One region of the Blautia sp. BCRC 81119 genome, then DNA from elsewhere that is predicted to be linked to it. Evidence: riboswitches for the same ligand, from Rfam matches in the RefSeq annotation. Region 1 holds a riboswitch; the other holds the start of a gene.
The links. Region 1 has a riboswitch for ZMP and ZTP ahead of DMI82_RS06855 (formate--tetrahydrofolate ligase). Riboswitches for the same ligand answer to the same signal wherever they lie in the genome.
Positions count from the first base shown of each region.

Region 2: it holds a riboswitch for ZMP and ZTP, as region 1 does, so the genes downstream of both, DMI82_RS12040 (IMP cyclohydrolase) here and DMI82_RS06855 (formate--tetrahydrofolate ligase) in region 1, are expected to answer to the same signal.

Region 1 covers NZ_QJHD01000008.1:106,489-115,092, reverse strand. The annotation lists gene DMI82_RS06875 (MarR family winged helix-turn-helix transcriptional regulator) at 1-67, opposite strand, end outside; gene DMI82_RS06870 (hypothetical protein) at 199-540, opposite strand; gene DMI82_RS06865 (MGMT family protein) at 614-922, opposite strand; gene DMI82_RS06860 (methylated-DNA--[protein]-cysteine S-methyltransferase) at 1,030-1,563, opposite strand; gene DMI82_RS06855 (formate--tetrahydrofolate ligase) at 2,114-3,799, opposite strand; ZMP/ZTP riboswitch at 3,873-3,954, opposite strand; gene DMI82_RS06850 (sodium-dependent transporter) at 4,195-5,595, opposite strand; gene DMI82_RS06845 (helix-turn-helix domain-containing protein) at 5,817-6,545, shown strand; gene DMI82_RS06840 (4Fe-4S binding protein) at 6,609-7,457, opposite strand; gene DMI82_RS06835 (CD1871A family CXXC motif-containing protein) at 7,465-7,617, opposite strand; gene DMI82_RS06830 (TlpA family protein disulfide reductase) at 7,645-8,604, opposite strand, start outside.
Region 2 covers NZ_QJHD01000019.1:52,120-60,723, reverse strand. The annotation lists gene groL (chaperonin GroEL) at 1-289, shown strand, start outside; gene DMI82_RS12055 (DUF6106 family protein) at 407-910, shown strand; gene guaB (IMP dehydrogenase) at 978-2,432, shown strand; gene DMI82_RS12045 (peptidoglycan recognition protein family protein) at 2,545-3,261, shown strand; ZMP/ZTP riboswitch at 3,359-3,440, shown strand; gene DMI82_RS12040 (IMP cyclohydrolase) at 3,527-4,240, shown strand; gene DMI82_RS12035 (phosphoribosylaminoimidazolecarboxamide formyltransferase) at 4,279-5,463, shown strand; tRNA gene DMI82_RS12030 (tRNA-Gly) at 5,628-5,700, opposite strand; gene DMI82_RS12025 (lysozyme family protein) at 5,867-6,556, opposite strand; gene DMI82_RS12020 (3D domain-containing protein) at 6,719-7,798, shown strand; tRNA gene DMI82_RS12015 (tRNA-Phe) at 7,903-7,975, opposite strand; gene DMI82_RS12010 (iron-containing alcohol dehydrogenase) at 8,106-8,604, opposite strand, start outside.

The DNA of each region.
Region 1 (8,604 bases):
GCATATCCCGGATCCGCTTTGCCTGATAAAACGCATCAAACATCCGCTTGATCTTTTCATTTGTCATAAAAAAACTCCTTATATAATTATCTTAGTTAATTACCATTGATAATTATACGAGGAATTTATGGTTTGTCAAGCATGTTTTATTTTTCTGTTACAGAGTAGCTTTCTATTACAGAGTAACTTTCTATTAATCTATGCTTCTAATGCCTCTTTCAGAGAAGCTTCAAAGATCTCAAGTCCTTTCTCCATCTGCTCATCGGTCATGGTAAGCGGTGCAAGGTTCAGATATCTGGCCTGTGCCATCACACGCTCTCGGCTTAAATGTTCTGCATCCAGAATAGAGGAAGACAGCTGCTCTGCGGCGTTTCTGTCCTTTTCCTCCAGCACGAGTTTCCGGCTGTCGTCGGTGACACTGGGATTTGTCAGAACTACGAATTCTCCTCCATGGATATAGTTATTCAATCCTGTATTCACTTTTGATGCACTGCAGGCAGTCTGCAAAATAGCACCATCGGACAAACTACTCCAGACCATTTTCCCCTGCTTTCAGTTTCAGAACTTCTGTAAGCTCCGGGATCTGCATCATATTTCTACAATTCATAAAACACTACTCCTCCCACTGATACTGCTTCATATCTACACATCCATTTGCCTTAAACTCCACACCCTCGTCTTCCAGAAGCATCTTCTGCTCTCTCCAGCCTGGTGCAGTACGCCCTGCATGGTTCACAACTCTGTGGCAGGGATACTTCCCGTAAAATTCTGCCATACCTAAGACTTTTCCTACAAGACGTGAATTTTTATCCCGCCCGATCAGCCGTGCGATCTGTCCGTAGGAGGCCACTTTTCCCTCAGGTATCTCTTCCACCACGGACAGTATCTCGTAGATTAAATCTTCATCCAGTATTTTTCCCATAATTATTCCTCCGAAATCCTGCTGGCAATTTTCATAGCATGCTTTCATAAATAAAATATCTGTCTTTTCGTGGACGCCTGTACCAGACCGTCCTCTCAGCCTGAGTTTTACAGTGCAGTTCCTTTCTTTGGAATAAACAAACGGCTCATATCTGTATGTTCCAGCTTAAGAAGTGAAATTTTTTTGTCAATTCCTCCGGCATAGCCCGTCAAGCTTCCATTTGTTCCTATGACTCGATGGCAGGGAATGATAATGGAAATTTCATTATGTCCAACCGCACCGCCTACTGCCTGGGCGGACATATGGGAAGTGTTTTTCATCACTGCAATTCTGCGCGCAATTTCTCCATATGTAATCGTCTGTCCATAGGGAATATCCAGTAAAATCTGCCACACTGCCTTTCTGAATGTTGAACCGTTCGGATGAAGTGGTGGAGTAAAGTTCGGTTCTTCACCGGAGAAATATACATCCAGCCATTTTTTTGCTTCTGTGAGAATTTTCGTTTCCTGTGGAACATAATCTTCCGGAAGTGTATTTGCAAAATATTTCTGTCCTTCAAACCACAAACCGGTAAGTCCGATTTCATCTGCAGCAAGTAAAATATCTCCGATTAGCGATTTATATTTGCATGTGTATACCATATTTTTCCCCCCCCCACATTCATTTATCTCTACAATATTTTCTATAGCATTCCTCTTAATTAACACAAATGTCACATGCGCGTCCCCTCTGCGATTTCCTCGACATTGTGAGTTTTATCCCAACAAGCAGCAGGAGATTGCTGATATTCTTGACAATTTATAATATTATACCATTTTTGTTTTGAACATGCTATAATGCTGTTGCTGCCGAACCTCCAGCTGAAAGGATGTAAAGTCCTATGACAAGTTCTATAATTACTTTCTTTGTTTCTGTTATGGCAACTGTGGCTAGGCTGGACAGAAACGACAGGCAGTAACAGCCTAAAGGATTAAACCACCTTACATAAACGGAACAAGAACCCCCGGAAGTCTCGACCACTTCCGGGGATTTTCGTATCAAATTCGTATCACGGGATCGTCAAACCCAGTGTTTTTCCTGCTTTTAAAAGTTTTTCAATACTCTCTCCACAACAATATAAAAAGCGGCAGAGCCTCTATTTTTGCAGGCTCTACCGCTTTCTATCTGAATTCCCCTCAAAAAATCTTTATATCAGAACAGTCCTGTGATCTTACCGCTCTCGTCTACGTCGATCTTGGTTGCTGCCGGTACTTTCGGAAGTCCTGGCATGGTCATGATCTCACCTGTCAGTGCAACAATAAATCCTGCACCTGCGGAAATCTTAAGATTTCTTACTGTTACCTCGAAATCTGTCGGAGCACCAAGCTTTGTCTGGTCGTCTGTTAAGCTGTACTGGGTCTTAGCTACACAGATCGGGCAGTTGCCAAATCCAAGTGCCTCCAGCTGTTTCGCCTGCTTCTGGGCATTTGCTGTAAGAACCACTTTCTTTCCACCATAAACCTTCTGTACGATCTGGTTCAGTTTGTCCTCGATGGAGCCTTCCAGCTCATAAGCATATGTGAAGTCATTCGGCTCTTCAACAAGACGGATTACTTCCTCAGCGAGCTTGATTCCGCCTTCGCCACCTTTTGCCCATACCTCTGAAAGTGCTACGTTTACGCCAAGCTCCTTGCATTTTGCTTCCACAAAATCAAGCTCTGCCTTGGTATCGGTCGGGAATGCGTTAATAGCTACCACACATGGGAGCTTATATACATTTTTGATATTGCTTACATGCTTCAGAAGGTTCGGGATACCTTTTTCAAGAGCCTCGAGGTTCTCATTGTTAAGATCCGCTTTTGCAACACCGCCATTATATTTCAGAGCACGTACGGTTGCTACGATAACAACGGCACTTGGTGTAAGACCTGCCATACGGCACTTGATATCCAGGAATTTCTCAGCTCCAAGATCAGCACCGAATCCAGCCTCTGTGATGGCATAATCAGCAAGCTTCATAGCCATCTTTGTAGCTGTTACGGAGTTACATCCGTGAGCGATGTTTGCGAATGGTCCGCCGTGAACGATTGCCGGAACATGCTCCAGTGTCTGAACAAGGTTTGGTTTCAGGGCATCCTTCAGAAGTGCTGTCATAGCACCCTCTGCGTGAAGATCTCCTGCTGTTACCGGTTTCTGCTCAGCAACCTTGCCATAAGTGTATCCGATGATGATTCTGGAAAGTCTCTCTTTCAGATCTTTGATATCACTTGCCAGACAGAGAACTGCCATGATCTCAGATGCTACGGTAATGTCATATCCGTCCTCACGCGGCATACCGTTTGTTCTTCCGCCAAGTCCATCTACTACATTACGAAGCTGACGGTCGTTCATATCCACGCAACGTCTCCAGGTGATCTTTCTTGGGTCGATGTTCAGCTCATTTCCCTGGAAAATATGGTTGTCGATCATTGCTGCAAGAAGGTTGTTTGCCGCACCGATTGCATGGAAATCACCGGTAAAATGAAGGTTGATATCCTCCATCGGAACTACCTGTGCATAGCCGCCGCCTGCCGCACCACCTTTGACACCGAATACCGGTCCCAGGGATGGCTCACGAAGAGCTACCATAACATTTTTTCCAAGTCTCTGCATTCCATCTGCAAGACCTACCGTTGTAGTTGTTTTTCCTTCCCCGGCCGGTGTCGGGTTGATAGCTGTCACAAGAATCAGTTTGCCGTCTTTTTTGTCTGTTTCTTTCAGGAGATTATAGTCGATCTTTGCTTTGTATTTACCATACTGCTCCAGATATTTGTCATCAATACCTGCTTTCTCTGCAATCTTGGTAATTGGCTCCATTGTGCACTCCTGTGCAATCTCGATGTCACTTTTAAATCCCATAATGTTCTCCTTTCTCCGCTGCAACCGTCTGCATCTTTTATCCCATAAAAAAGAGCAGTATCTGAAGTTTTTCAAATACTGCCCAGACGGTCGACTCATCGAATCTCCGGCTCCCTCGTGGTTATCCCACAACTCCGTCAGTCACCGAAGACTTTATTAATTTGATGATTGAATACTAACATATTTATTAGTACTTGTCAAGAAATTATCAAATTATTTTTTCACTTTTAAAGTGAGCTAAGTCTAATTTTCTGAATCATTTCCGTTCTATGTATTAGTTTTCTCTCCAACATTCGTACATATCTTTTTTCATCAAATCCTCTGTTATTTAATCGTATCTTGTACTGGTCATCCGTTAATGCGACTGTCCAGACGCCATAAACATATTACCACACTTATGAAATCAAATCTGCAAATCCTGTAGATACCAGGAATAATATCAGCATTACAACCGGCACTACATAACGGATCATAAAGCGATATAACCCTGCCCGTTTGAAGTGTTCCCCATTTCGTTCCACTTCTCCTATGATCCAGTCAGGGCCGATCACCCAGCCGATCAGAATACTTGTCAAAAGTGAGATAAACGGCATCAGAAAACTGTTGCTGATATAATCCATCACATCCAGCAGCTGTCCAACGGAACCATTTGGCAGTTTAAGTTCAAAATACAGTTTGTTATAACCAAGGCAGATCAGCACTGCTGTAACAAGAGAATAGATTCCGACAGCACCACACATTTTCTTACGGGGTTTGTGATAGAGTTCCATGCAGTTTGCAACCAGTGTCTCCATGACAGACACGCAGGAAGTCAGTGCCGCAAATCCCATCATCAGGAAAAATGCAATTGCCACCGGACGGCCAAATACTCCCATGGCATCAAAAACCTTTGGCAGTGAGATAAATATCAGGCTTGGGCCGGAAGCCATTCCATCCTTTCCGAGAAATACAAAAACAGCCGGTATGATCATCATTCCTGCAAGAAACGCAACGCCGGTATCAAAGATCTCAATCTGATTTGTTGCTTTATTTAAATTAACTTCATTTTTCACATAAGAACCATATGTGATCATGATTCCCATAGATACACTTAAGGAAAAGAATAACTGGCTCATCGCATCCAGAAGGATCTCCAGGAAGCGTTTTACCGTCAATCCATGAAAATCCGGTTTGAGGTAAACAGCCAGCCCCTGCATACCGGTGCGGACAGTTCCATCCGTATCAGTATGGGACAGTGTCAGTGAAAAAATCGCAATGATCACAATCAGAAGAATCAGCCCCGGCATAATGATCCTGGAAAACTTTTCGATTCCCTTTTCCACACCACGAAATACGATCCAGGCAGTCAGTGCCAGAAAGATCAGCATAAATACAACGGGTGCAATATCTGATGTAATAAATGATGTAAAGTATACATCTGAAGCCGCATCTTTCCCATCAGAAATAATATAAGTAAAAAAATATTTTACAATCCATCCACCGATAACAGAATAATAGGTCATGATCAATGCCGGAACCATAAACGTTAAATGTCCTAAAAATTTCCACTTTGGATCAAGAGATTCAAAAGCCCTCAATGCATTTTTCTTTGTCTTTCTCCCAAGTGCTACATCCGTTGTCAACAGTACAAATCCAAAAGTCAGTACCAGTACCAGATAAACCAGCAGGAAAAGTCCTCCGCCATCTTTGGCACAGAGATATGGAAATCTCCAGATATTTCCAACTCCTACTGCACTTCCGGCTGCCGCCAGGACAAAGCCTATTGAGCCGGAAAAGCTACTTCCTTTTTCTTTCATTTCAATTTCCCCTCTTCAAGTATATATTTGATATAGGCTGAAACCTTCAGCCTAACAGCCATATCTTACCTTAAATAAAGATAAGTGCAAATGGCAGAAGTTTCTTTTTACGAAATTTTATCTCAAAAAAGTTTCTTACTACTTTACAAAATACCGGTTTTTCCGATATAATCGTATACAATAAAAATTAATAAGAAAAATAGATAGTATGAGGAAACAAAATGAGTAATTTTACCTGTTATGTAGGTGAACAAATAAGAAAATACCGAAAAGCCGGAAAGATGACTCTGCAGGATCTGGCAGATGCCATCCATAAAAGTCGAGCTACCGTATGCAAATATGAAAATGGAGATATCTCCGTTGATATCGAAACTTTGTATGATATCAGCCAGATTCTCCAGGTATCTATGTCCCAGCTTACCACTGGTCTTCCTGAAACAGCCAGTAAACCGTCCAATGCACCGGGAAAAGGACAAAAAAGCCCATTTTTTCAGGCACAGCGGCTATATTTTTACTTTTACGATGGACGCTATCAGCGTACGAAGGATGGCGTCATCGATATTTATGAAAAAAAAGGCGAATCCGGAAAATACGAAGCAACCTTAACGATCTGTTCTGTTTCTGCCAACGGAAGAAGCAGTGAGATTTTTTACACCGGAAAAGTTCTTTACAGTGATATGCTGATCCGTTTTTCCTTTGTAAATCAGTATAACCCACTGGAAGAAGATCTCCTGTACATTTTTAATCCTCTGGAGCTTCGAGATTTTACAACAGGACTTTTGTGTGGGATTTCCAGTGCGGATCTGATGCCCTGCGCATTCAAATGTGTGATCACTTTAAAACCACAAGAGCTTACCGAAGCGTTCCGCCACCAGCTGCTTTTTACAAAAAAAGATCTGAAGCGCTGGGAACAGCTGAATATGTTACTGATAGATAATATGGAAAAGTAGTTTTCTGCAAAAAACGGTACACCTTATATTTTATAAGCTGTACCGTTTTCGTATTTTTCTGTATCAGGGTTTGCCTGCAAACCCACACCGGATCGCCTGTGTCGGACATATCTTTTTACATCTTCCACATCGGATACATTCTGTACTGTTTGGATTTTCCGTCGGATCGACCTCCATCTGGCAGATATTCCTGCATTTTCCGCAGTGAACACATTTTTCTTTATCTACTCTGTAACGAAAAACGGAAACTTTATTAAATACCGAATAAAAAGCTCCCAGCGGACAGATATACTTACAGAATGGCCGGTATATCATAATTGATAAGATAATGGTGATCACCAGGATTGTATTTTTCCACATGTACAGCCAGCCTACTGCACTTCGCATGGATTTGTTCAGCAGCACCAGAGGGATACCTCCTTCCAGTGTTCCTGCCGGGCAGATCAGCTTGCAGAAATATGGTGCTCCCTGGCCCATGATATCTACTACAAACATGGGAAGTATGATCACAAATACAAGAAAGATCACATATTTCAGTTTTCGCAGAAGCTTATCTCCCCGAAATGTCCGGATCTTCTTTGGAAAAGGAATCTTGTTCAACAGATCCTGGATCAGTCCAAAGGGGCAGAGAAATCCGCACACCAGTCTTCCAAGCAACGCTCCTACAAAGATCAGAAATCCAGCTACATAATATGCCATCTTGAAGTTCCAGCTTCCGATCACAGCCTGAAGGGAACCAATGGGACAGGCCCCTCTTGCCCCGGGGCAGGAATAACAGTTCAGCCCCGGAACACAGACATTTTTCAGTTTTCCGGTATAGATCTTTCCAGTCACAAAGCCTGATATGTGACTGTTTGTAAGGGCCGCCCACAATGCCTGGATCCCATGCCGCGGCCATTCATTTATTTTCATCTTCTTATTATCCAATGCCAATACACTCCATACAGATGTTGATCGCTTTTGTAAAAACTACAGACACTTCGCCCCTGCAGATTCCCAGTATCATCAGTAAAATTCCCAAAACCGCCAGAGCAGGTCCGATCCACCTGGATTCTGTTATTTTCCGAATCATTTTTCCACTCTCCATAATGATCATCTTTTACTTTGAAACGTTTTTAAGCTCTTTTTCCACGATTTCCTTCCATTCGTCCAGTGTATGGCTTCCTGTATAGGTATCGCCTACAATGTTTCCATCTTTGTCAACAAAAAATGTTTCAGGAAATGCGGAAATCCCCTGCAGACGGCCGTTCATCATAGTAGTATCCGGTATCAGGAACGGATATTTTGCTTTTGTTTTTTCCTGAAGAATGCCTGCTTTTTTTACAGCCTCTTCGTCCTGATTTCCCTTTTCATCTGTAGTATCAAGCACCACGCCTGCTACTCCGACGCCTTTATCTTTCATTTCTTTATAGAGCTCCTGAAGTTCCGGGATTTCTTTTACGCATGGTGAGCACCAGGTTGTAAAAACATTTACCAGCGTCAGGTCATAGTCACTGAATACTTTTTCTGTATATGTTTTTCCATCTATTCCTGTTGTTTCAAATTTTCCTACAGATTTTACATCCTCCGGGTTGACGCTGGTATCCTGTGGCTGGTCAAACACAGAAATATTCTGATACGGTGTCATTTCCGTAATGTCGGTTTTGATCTTTTCCAGCTCCTTTGTCAGCTTTTCATCTGCATCTTTGTTGGTGCTCAGATAATATTTGTATTTCCCGTCACTGCTGCTTCCAAGCTCTTTATGCTCTGTACAGCCAGTGATCTCATCCAGCTTTTTCTGTGAAGCTTCGTCATAAACGCCAATTGTGCCAATTCTGTCCAGACCTGCCACCCAGTCGTCATATCCGGTTCCCATCTTCTGTATTTCGGCATTTTTCTGTTCCTCTGTCATTTTGCTCCAGCTTACATAGGCATATGTCACTGCGTTGGTCTGATTCTCAAAATCTTCCGTGGTAAGCATTGCAATGCTCTGGTCCTTGATCTGCTTTAACAGCTCCTTCGAAAGCGAAAGCTTCAGTCCCAGAAACGGATATTCATAAGAATCCTGTGCCTTGCAGGT
Region 2 (8,604 bases), on a different contig from region 1:
AGCTCTTGAGGCTCCGCTGTTCCACATCGCTGCAAACGCAGGACTGGAAGGCGCTGTTATTATCAACAAAGTAAGAGAGTCTGAGATCGGTACAGGCTTCGATGCTCTCAATGAGAAATACGTAAACATGGTTGAGAACGGAATCCTTGATCCGGCTAAGGTTACAAGAAGTGCTCTTCAGAATGCTACAAGTGTTGCATCTACACTCCTTACAACAGAGGCTGTAGTTTCCACAATCAAAGAAGATACTCCGGCTCCGGCTGCAAACCCGGGAATGGGAATGATGTAATTATCAGCTGAGCAGGTGAAATAATTAATTCACAAAATGAGAGGGCCTGCGCCATAGACGCGGCTCTCTTTTTGTGTTATAATCAAAAAGTCAGTAAATTACGAAAGGAAGAAACAAATGAGTGACTTATATTCAGAGCTTCTGGTAAAAAAGAAGCAGACAGCGAAAGATCTGGTTGTGAAATACGGTCTGATAGCGCTGACGGTGATCATGGTCCTGGGAGGCCTTGTGCTGAATGTACTTTTGCTGGTACCGGCTATTGCACTTGGTATTGCATGTTATTTTGTAATACCGAAGACAGATCTGGAGTACGAGTATCTGTTTGTTAACGGAGAACTGGACATTGATATGATCATGTCAAAATCAAAAAGGAAAAGAGTGAAATCGCTCCAGCTTGCGGAGGCAGACCTTGTGGCACCATTAAAGTCCCACAGAATGGACTATTATAATGGCAATCAGAAGATGAAAGAGTATGATTTTTCATCAGGAATTGAGGATCATAAACGCTATGCAATGATCATAAGAGACAGTGGAGAAACCTGCAAAGTGATCCTGGAACTGGATGACGCACTTGCAAATACCATGAAAAATTCTGCACCAAGTAAAGTTTTTTTGGATTGACATGAATCTTGTTTTTTGTTACACTAGTTCACAAATTTAAAATATCTTACACAAGGGAGGAAATGCAATGGGTACTATTATTGGTGAAGGCATTACGTTTGATGACGTCCTTCTGGTTCCGGCTTATTCTAAAGTGATTCCGAATCAGGTAGATGTTTCAACGTATTTAACCAAGAAAGTAAAGCTGAATATCCCCATGATGAGTGCGGGAATGGACACAGTTACAGAGCACAGAATGGCAATTGCCATGGCCAGACAGGGTGGTATCGGTATCATCCACAAGAATATGTCCATCGAAGCACAGGCAGAAGAGGTTGATAAGGTTAAACGTTCTGAGAACGGTGTTATTACAGATCCATTTTATCTTTCACCGGAGCATACACTGAAAGATGCCAATGATCTGATGGCGAAATACCGTATTTCCGGTGTTCCGATCACAGAAGGCAGAAAGCTTGTAGGTATTATCACAAACCGTGATCTTAAATTTGAGACAGATTTCAGCAGAAAGATCAAGGAGTGCATGACTTCTGAAGGACTGATCACAGCCAAGGAAGGAATCACACTTGAGGATGCCAAGAAGATCCTTGCGAAATCCCGTAAGGAGAAATTACCCATTGTAGATGACGACTTTAATTTAAAAGGACTCATTACCATCAAGGATATCGAGAAACAGATCAAATATCCGCTTGCAGCCAAGGATGCACAGGGACGTCTTCTCTGTGGTGCGGCAGTTGGTATCACAGCCAATGTACTTGCACGTGTAGATGCACTTGTGAAAGCGAATGTGGATGTAATCGTAATTGATTCCGCACATGGTCATTCTGAGAATATCTTAAAAGCAGTCCGCGAGATCAAGGCTGCATATCCGGAACTTCAGGTTATCGCAGGTAACGTTGCAACAGGAGCAGCTACCAAGGCACTGATCGAAGCTGGTGTAGATGCAGTTAAAGTTGGTATCGGACCTGGATCTATCTGTACCACACGTGTTGTTGCAGGTATCGGTGTACCGCAGGTTACTGCTGTTATGGATTGCTATGAAGTAGCCAACAGCTACGGAATCCCGATCATCGCAGATGGTGGAATCAAGTATTCCGGAGACATCACCAAGGCTATCGCGGCAGGCGCCAATGTCTGCATGATGGGCAGCATGTTTGCTGGATGCGATGAGAGCCCGGGAACATTCGAGCTCTATCAGGGAAGAAAATATAAAGTATACCGTGGAATGGGATCTATTGCAGCTATGGAGAACGGCAGCAAGGATCGTTACTTCCAGGAGAACGCCAAGAAGCTTGTTCCAGAAGGTGTTGAAGGACGTGTTGCATACAAAGGACACGTTGAGGATACCGTATTCCAGTTAATTGGCGGTTTAAGATCCGGTATGGGTTACTGCGGAGCAGAGAACATTGAGAAGCTGAAAACAACAGGCAGATTCATTAAGATCTCCGCTGCATCTCTCAAGGAGTCACATCCACATGACATCCATATCACAAAAGAGGCTCCAAACTACAGTGTAGATGAATAATAAAGGAAAAAAAGGTAAGACCGGTAAAAAGTCACCCAGGCCGTCCCATAGCGGGCGGCCTGTTTCCGTAAAGAAAACTTCCTCCGGGTCTTCCAGAAGAAAAAAGAAGTCTTTGAGAAAAAAGAACCCGATCAAGATCCTACAGAGGATTGTGCTGATATGTATCATTGTGATCGTTGCTTTTGCTGCGTGTGCGTTAGGATACGCATTTTTTGAGATGCGCATGGAACAGAGTGAAACTCAGTCCGGACAGGAAGAAATATCCGGGAATGCCAGCGGAAATGGCGGACCGGAACAATGGCAGGCAGAAGGAGCACCTTTTATTGATGTGGAGCTTCTGACACCGAATTCCTATTCCAGACCACAGATTTCTATCGAACAGGTAAATTATATAGCCATTCATTATACGGCCAATCCGGGATCTACTGCCATATCCAACCGGAATTATTTTGAAAATCTTGCGACAACGCAGGACAACAAAGTCAGCAGTCATTTTGTGATAGGTTTGGAGGGAGAAGTGGTACAATGTATTCCCACTTCAGAAATATCCTATGCCACAAATTCCAGAAATGTAGATACCATATCCATTGAATGCTGCCATCCGGATGAAACAGGGCAGTTTAATACAGCAACCTATGATTCGGCCGTAAAGCTGACAGCGTGGCTTTGTACACGCTTTGGACTGACTTCGGATCAGGTGATCCGTCATTATGATGTCACAGGTAAAGACTGTCCGAAGTATTACGTGGAAAATCCCGATGCATGGATCCAGATGAAATCAGACATTGCAGCACAGATCCAGACAGATTATGCATTACAGGGGAAATAAAGTGTTATTGTTTATTTTGTGAGCAACAAGAAGTCTGGAAAAATAATTTCTGAAAATAGGGGCTTGAAAATTAAGAAGAAGTATTGTAGTATAACAGCAGAAGCTGCATGACTGGCGGAAAGTAGGATTACCTACAGGGAGTGCAGTGAAGTGAGAAGCCGACCGCCTGGGCAGCCTGATAAGGGGTGTCCAGGCGGTTTTTTGTTACCGTTCATATCCTGGGATAAGCCCCGGGCCTTACATTAGACAAGGAGGACTGTGAAAAATGACGACATTTTCACTTGAAAAAGAACTGAAAGAAAATTCCTATCCGGGAAGAGGAATTGTGATCGGACGTTCCGCTGACGGGAAACATGCAGTTACTGCATATTTTATTATGGGAAGAAGCGAGAACAGCAGAAACCGTATTTTTGTTGAGGATGGGGAAGGAATCCGTACACAGGCTTTTGATCCGTCCAAGCTTACAGACCCGAGCCTGATCATTTATGCACCGGTACGTGTCCTTGGAAATAAGACCATCGTAACAAACGGTGATCAGACAGATACGATCTATGAGGGAATGGACAGACAGCTCACCTTTGAACAGTCTCTCCGCAGCAGAGAGTTTGAGCCGGATGCGCCGAACTATACACCTCGTATTTCAGGTGTTCTTCATGTTGAAGACGGTAAATTCAATTATGCGATGTCTATTTTAAAGAGCAATAACGGAAATCCGGATTCCTGTCTTCGTTATACATTTGCCTATGAGAATGCGGCGGCAGGACAGGGACGTTTTATCCATACTTATAAATGCGATGGAAATCCACTTCCAAGTTTCGAGGGAGAGCCGAAGCTGGTAGAGATCCCAAGCGATATTGATGAGTTTACGGATCTCCTCTGGAAGAGCCTGAACCAGGATAATAAAGTTTCTCTCTTTGTTCGTTTTATTGACATTGAGACAGGAAAATATGAATCCAGGATCGTAAACAAGAATAAATAAGAAAATAGGGATATCACAGAGAACGGAGGAGCTTTTTCATGAAAGAATTACAGTTAAAATACGGATGTAACCCAAATCAGAAACCATCAAAGATCTATATGGCAGATGGAAGTGAGCTTCCGATCCAGGTACTCTCCGGAAGACCAGGATACATCAACTTCCTGGATGCCTTTAATGGCTGGCAGCTGGTACGTGACCTTAAGAAAGCAACCGGACTTCCGGCAGCAACTTCATTTAAGCATGTATCTCCGGCAGGTGCTTCCATCGGACTTCCGCTGAATGAGACACTGGCAAAGATCTACTGGGTAGGTGATATGGACTGGAAGAATTTTTCCCCGCTTGCATGTGCGTATGCAAGAGCAAGAGGTGCAGATCGTATGTCATCATTTGGTGATTTTATTTCTCTTTCTGATGTCTGCGACAAAGATACCGCAATGCTGATCAAGAGAGAGGTTTCTGATGGTGTGATCGCACCAGGATATACAGAGGAGGCTCTTGAAATTCTGAAGCAGAAGAAAAAAGGCAATTACAATGTGATCCAGATCGATGAAAACTATGTTCCAGAACCTTTGGAGCACAAACAGGTATTTGGAGTCACCTTTGAGCAGGGCCGCCAGGAGCTGGCAATTGATGATGCGCTGATCTCCAATATTGTAACAGAGAATAAAGAGCTTACGGAAGAAGCCAAGAGAGATATGAAGGTTTCTCTGATCATCCTGAAATATACACAGTCCAATTCTGTATGCTTTGTTAAGGACGGACAGGCTATCGGCGTTGGTGCAGGACAGCAGTCCCGTGTACATTGTACACGCCTTGCAGGTCAGAAGGCAGATAACTGGTATCTCCGTCAGTGTCCGAAAGTACTGGAGCTTCCGTTTAAAGACACGATCACACGTGCGGAGAGAGATAATGCCATTGATGTTTACATTGGTGAGGAATATATGGATGTCCTTGCAGATGGTGCATGGGAAAAGACATTCACAGAGAAGCCGGAAGTGTTCACAAAAGAAGAGAAGAGAGCATGGCTGGATGGTCTTACCGGCGTGACACTGGGATCCGATGCATTCTTCCCATTCAGTGATAATATCGAGCGCGCATATAAGAGCGGTGTAAAATATATTGCAGAGCCGGGTGGATCTGTACGTGATGACGCAGTTATCGATACATGTAATAAGTATGGAATGGTGATGGCATTTACAGGAATCCGCCTTTTCCACCACTAAAAGATGCATGCCTTGGCCATGATATGCAGCTGAAATAAAAGATAAAAAATATAAAGTCCCGAATCTGAATTTCTGGAAAAAAGAGATCAGACCCGGGACTTTTTGATCGAAAAAGGATAGTTTTAAAAATAAAAAAGAACTCTGAAAAACTCAGAGTTCTGAAGAGCGATAGACGGGGCTCGAACCCGCGGTCTCGACCTTGGCAAGGTCGCGCGTTACCAACTACGCCACTATCGCATATGTCTTATCGTTTCAAGTGTTTCCCTCAGCAACAAGACATATATTAGCATAGATTTTATATTCTGTCAAATGTTTTTTGGAATTTTTTTGAAATTATACACAACATATAAAGTTTATTCCAGACGTCTGAAATAGAACTTGTATATGACAATATTTCGGTGGTTTATGAGTTATTGTCTAAGTGGTAATAGCGCAAAACATGATCCGGATAGTATTGGTCACCATAGTCCCATGGACCGGCAGGATCATGAAGGGGATCATCTTCATCACGTTGTGTGCCGCCGCTTGCCATCTGAGCAAAGGCCTGAGCACTTTGGGCCGTCCACACAGTCTGACCGTTTTCTTCCAGATAAGCAAAATAGGAATCGGCTCCGAAATTGTATGCCTGCAGAGCCAGACGGATTTTGGAAAGATCAGTCGGACCGGTACAGACGGCCTTTTCCAGAGCATATTTCAGTTCCTGGATGCCACAGGAAATAGAGTAAGAAGGATCTGTGATACCATTGGGCTGCTGAGGATATCTGGTGTTGTAGGCTCCTTCTGAGGACTGCATGGGATCGGTACCCTGTCCGGAGCTTTCCTGCATCATCACAGCCAGGATCAGGTCTACATAGTCGGACATATCATATTGTGCTGCTTCGCTGGAAACCTCATCGCGATAAGCTTCACAGGCTGCATTGATCTGATGGGTTTCCTTCTGCCTGCCGGAAAATTTGGAAAAACGCAGAAGGATACAGCCCACGATCAGCAGAAAAAGACATGTCAGAAAGATCTTCTGCCTTCGCACCTGCTGTACACGGAGTTTGTGGCGCTGTTTTTTAGTAAGGGTTGGTTTCTTGTGTTTTGTATTCATATAAGTATTGTATCCGTTACGGATAGATTTGACCAGTTAAAAAATATGATCTTTTTGTTAAAAATTTCTGAAGACTGTCCTGTGAAATTGCAAAATATGATCTGATATGCTATGATAGTCGGGACAAACCGTAGAATGCCGGAATAAAGGAGGCAAGATTTCATGCGAAAAAAGCTTCTGGCAGTTATTTTATGTGCTTCTATGCTTTTCCCTGCATCCGTATCAGCAGAGGTACTGGGATATGAAGCAACATTGGATACATATACAAAGGAGAAAAAAACACCTCAGCAGTTTCAGATCGATGATGGGGCGGGAAATACAGTAAATGCTCTGGCGAAGAGTGATACGCTTTATGTTACAGCGAAAAATACGGAAATCCGGTCCAATCCGGGAGACAGTGGTACAGAGCTGCGTTCTGTGATCCTGGGAACGAAGCTTGAAAGAGTTGCAGTCTGTGACAATGGCTGGAGCAAGGTGACCTTCCAAAAGAAAGGTGAGGACAAGATCATCGGTTATGTTTCGGACAGCGTGCTCAGTGATACGGAGATCGTAAATAAATTTACAGATACAGTTACAGCGGCACAGGACAGTGATATCCTGGATTATCCCGGCAAGAAGGACGGAGAGGTTGTAGGAGAGGTCCTTCAGGATGATGAGCTGAAAAGAACAGGTACGGTAGATGCTATCTGGAGCAGGATCGTTTACACAGATGACAGTGGTTCAGATCACGTCGGCTATATTCCGACCAGCTGTCTGGAAGGTTATCAGGCTACGGAAGTGGCCAAGGCAGAGCAGGAAAAGAATACAAAAGCAGGATCCCTTACTAAGAGTTCCGGGGAGGGCGTTTTTGCGGATGCGGTGGATGGTGTAACTTCCACAGGTGGTTCCGGAAGTACCGCAGCTGGCGTACAGATCGGAACGCCGGTATCAGTATCTTCGGACGCGACATTGAAACCACTGGGAACATTCCGGATCACGCATTATTGTCCGTGTAGCATCTGCTGCGGACCATGGGCGAATGGAATTACTTCCACAGGAGTAACGGCCACTACCAACCGTACGATCGCAGTGGATCCGAGTCAGATCCCATACGGTTCCAAAGTAGTGATCAATGGACAGGTTTATGTTGCAGAGGACTGCGGAGGAGCGATCCGGACCAATTGCATTGATGTATATGTGGCAACACACTCCGAAGCAGAGCAGAAGGGCGTGTTTTATACAGAAGTTTATTTGCTTCAGTGATCAGAAAAAGACTGCTGTAGATTCCACAAGGGATTTGCAGCAGTTTTTTGTATAAAAAAACTCTGACCAGCAGAGGCTATTCTGCGATCAGAGTAAAAAAATAATGCCCAGAGCCGGAATCGAACCAGCGACACGAGGATTTTCAGTCCTCTGCTCTACCAACTGAGCTATCTGGGCATGTCTCTTTCGAGTACTTTGTTACTTTAACACATTTATGTAGAGAATGCAAGGAAAAAATAAAAAAAGCAGATGTTTTTCTGAAAAATCTGATTTTCAAAAAAACATCTGCAATATTATGGCTACAGATTTATCTGGCAGCAAGATAGATTTTTTCCATATCTTTCATGTTCAGCTGTTTGAACACACCGATGGTACGGGTGTCTTCAAAGCTGCATTTAAACGCTAGATCATGGATCTCCTTTTCTGTAAGATCAAGACCAAGCTCATGAAGGCTGGTAGGCATCTGGATGGAACGGAAATAATCTTCCATGGCTTCTATGCCGGCAAGAGCAGTTTTGTTGAAGTCGGTACTGCAGGGAATGTCAAAGATATTGACTGCAAACTGGGCAAAGCGTTCCGGATTTGCATCATAAACGTAACGTGCCCAGCTTCCCCACAAAGCGGCAAGACCGGCTCCGTGAGCCACATCGTAGGTGCCGCCCAGTTCATGCTCCAGCTGGTGACAGGCCCAGTCACCACCGCCGGTTCCGCAGCCGGTAAGTCCATTGTGGGAAAGACTGCCGGCCCACATGATCTCTGCCCGTGCAGTATAATTATCCGTCTCCTTCATCAGGATCCGGGAGTTA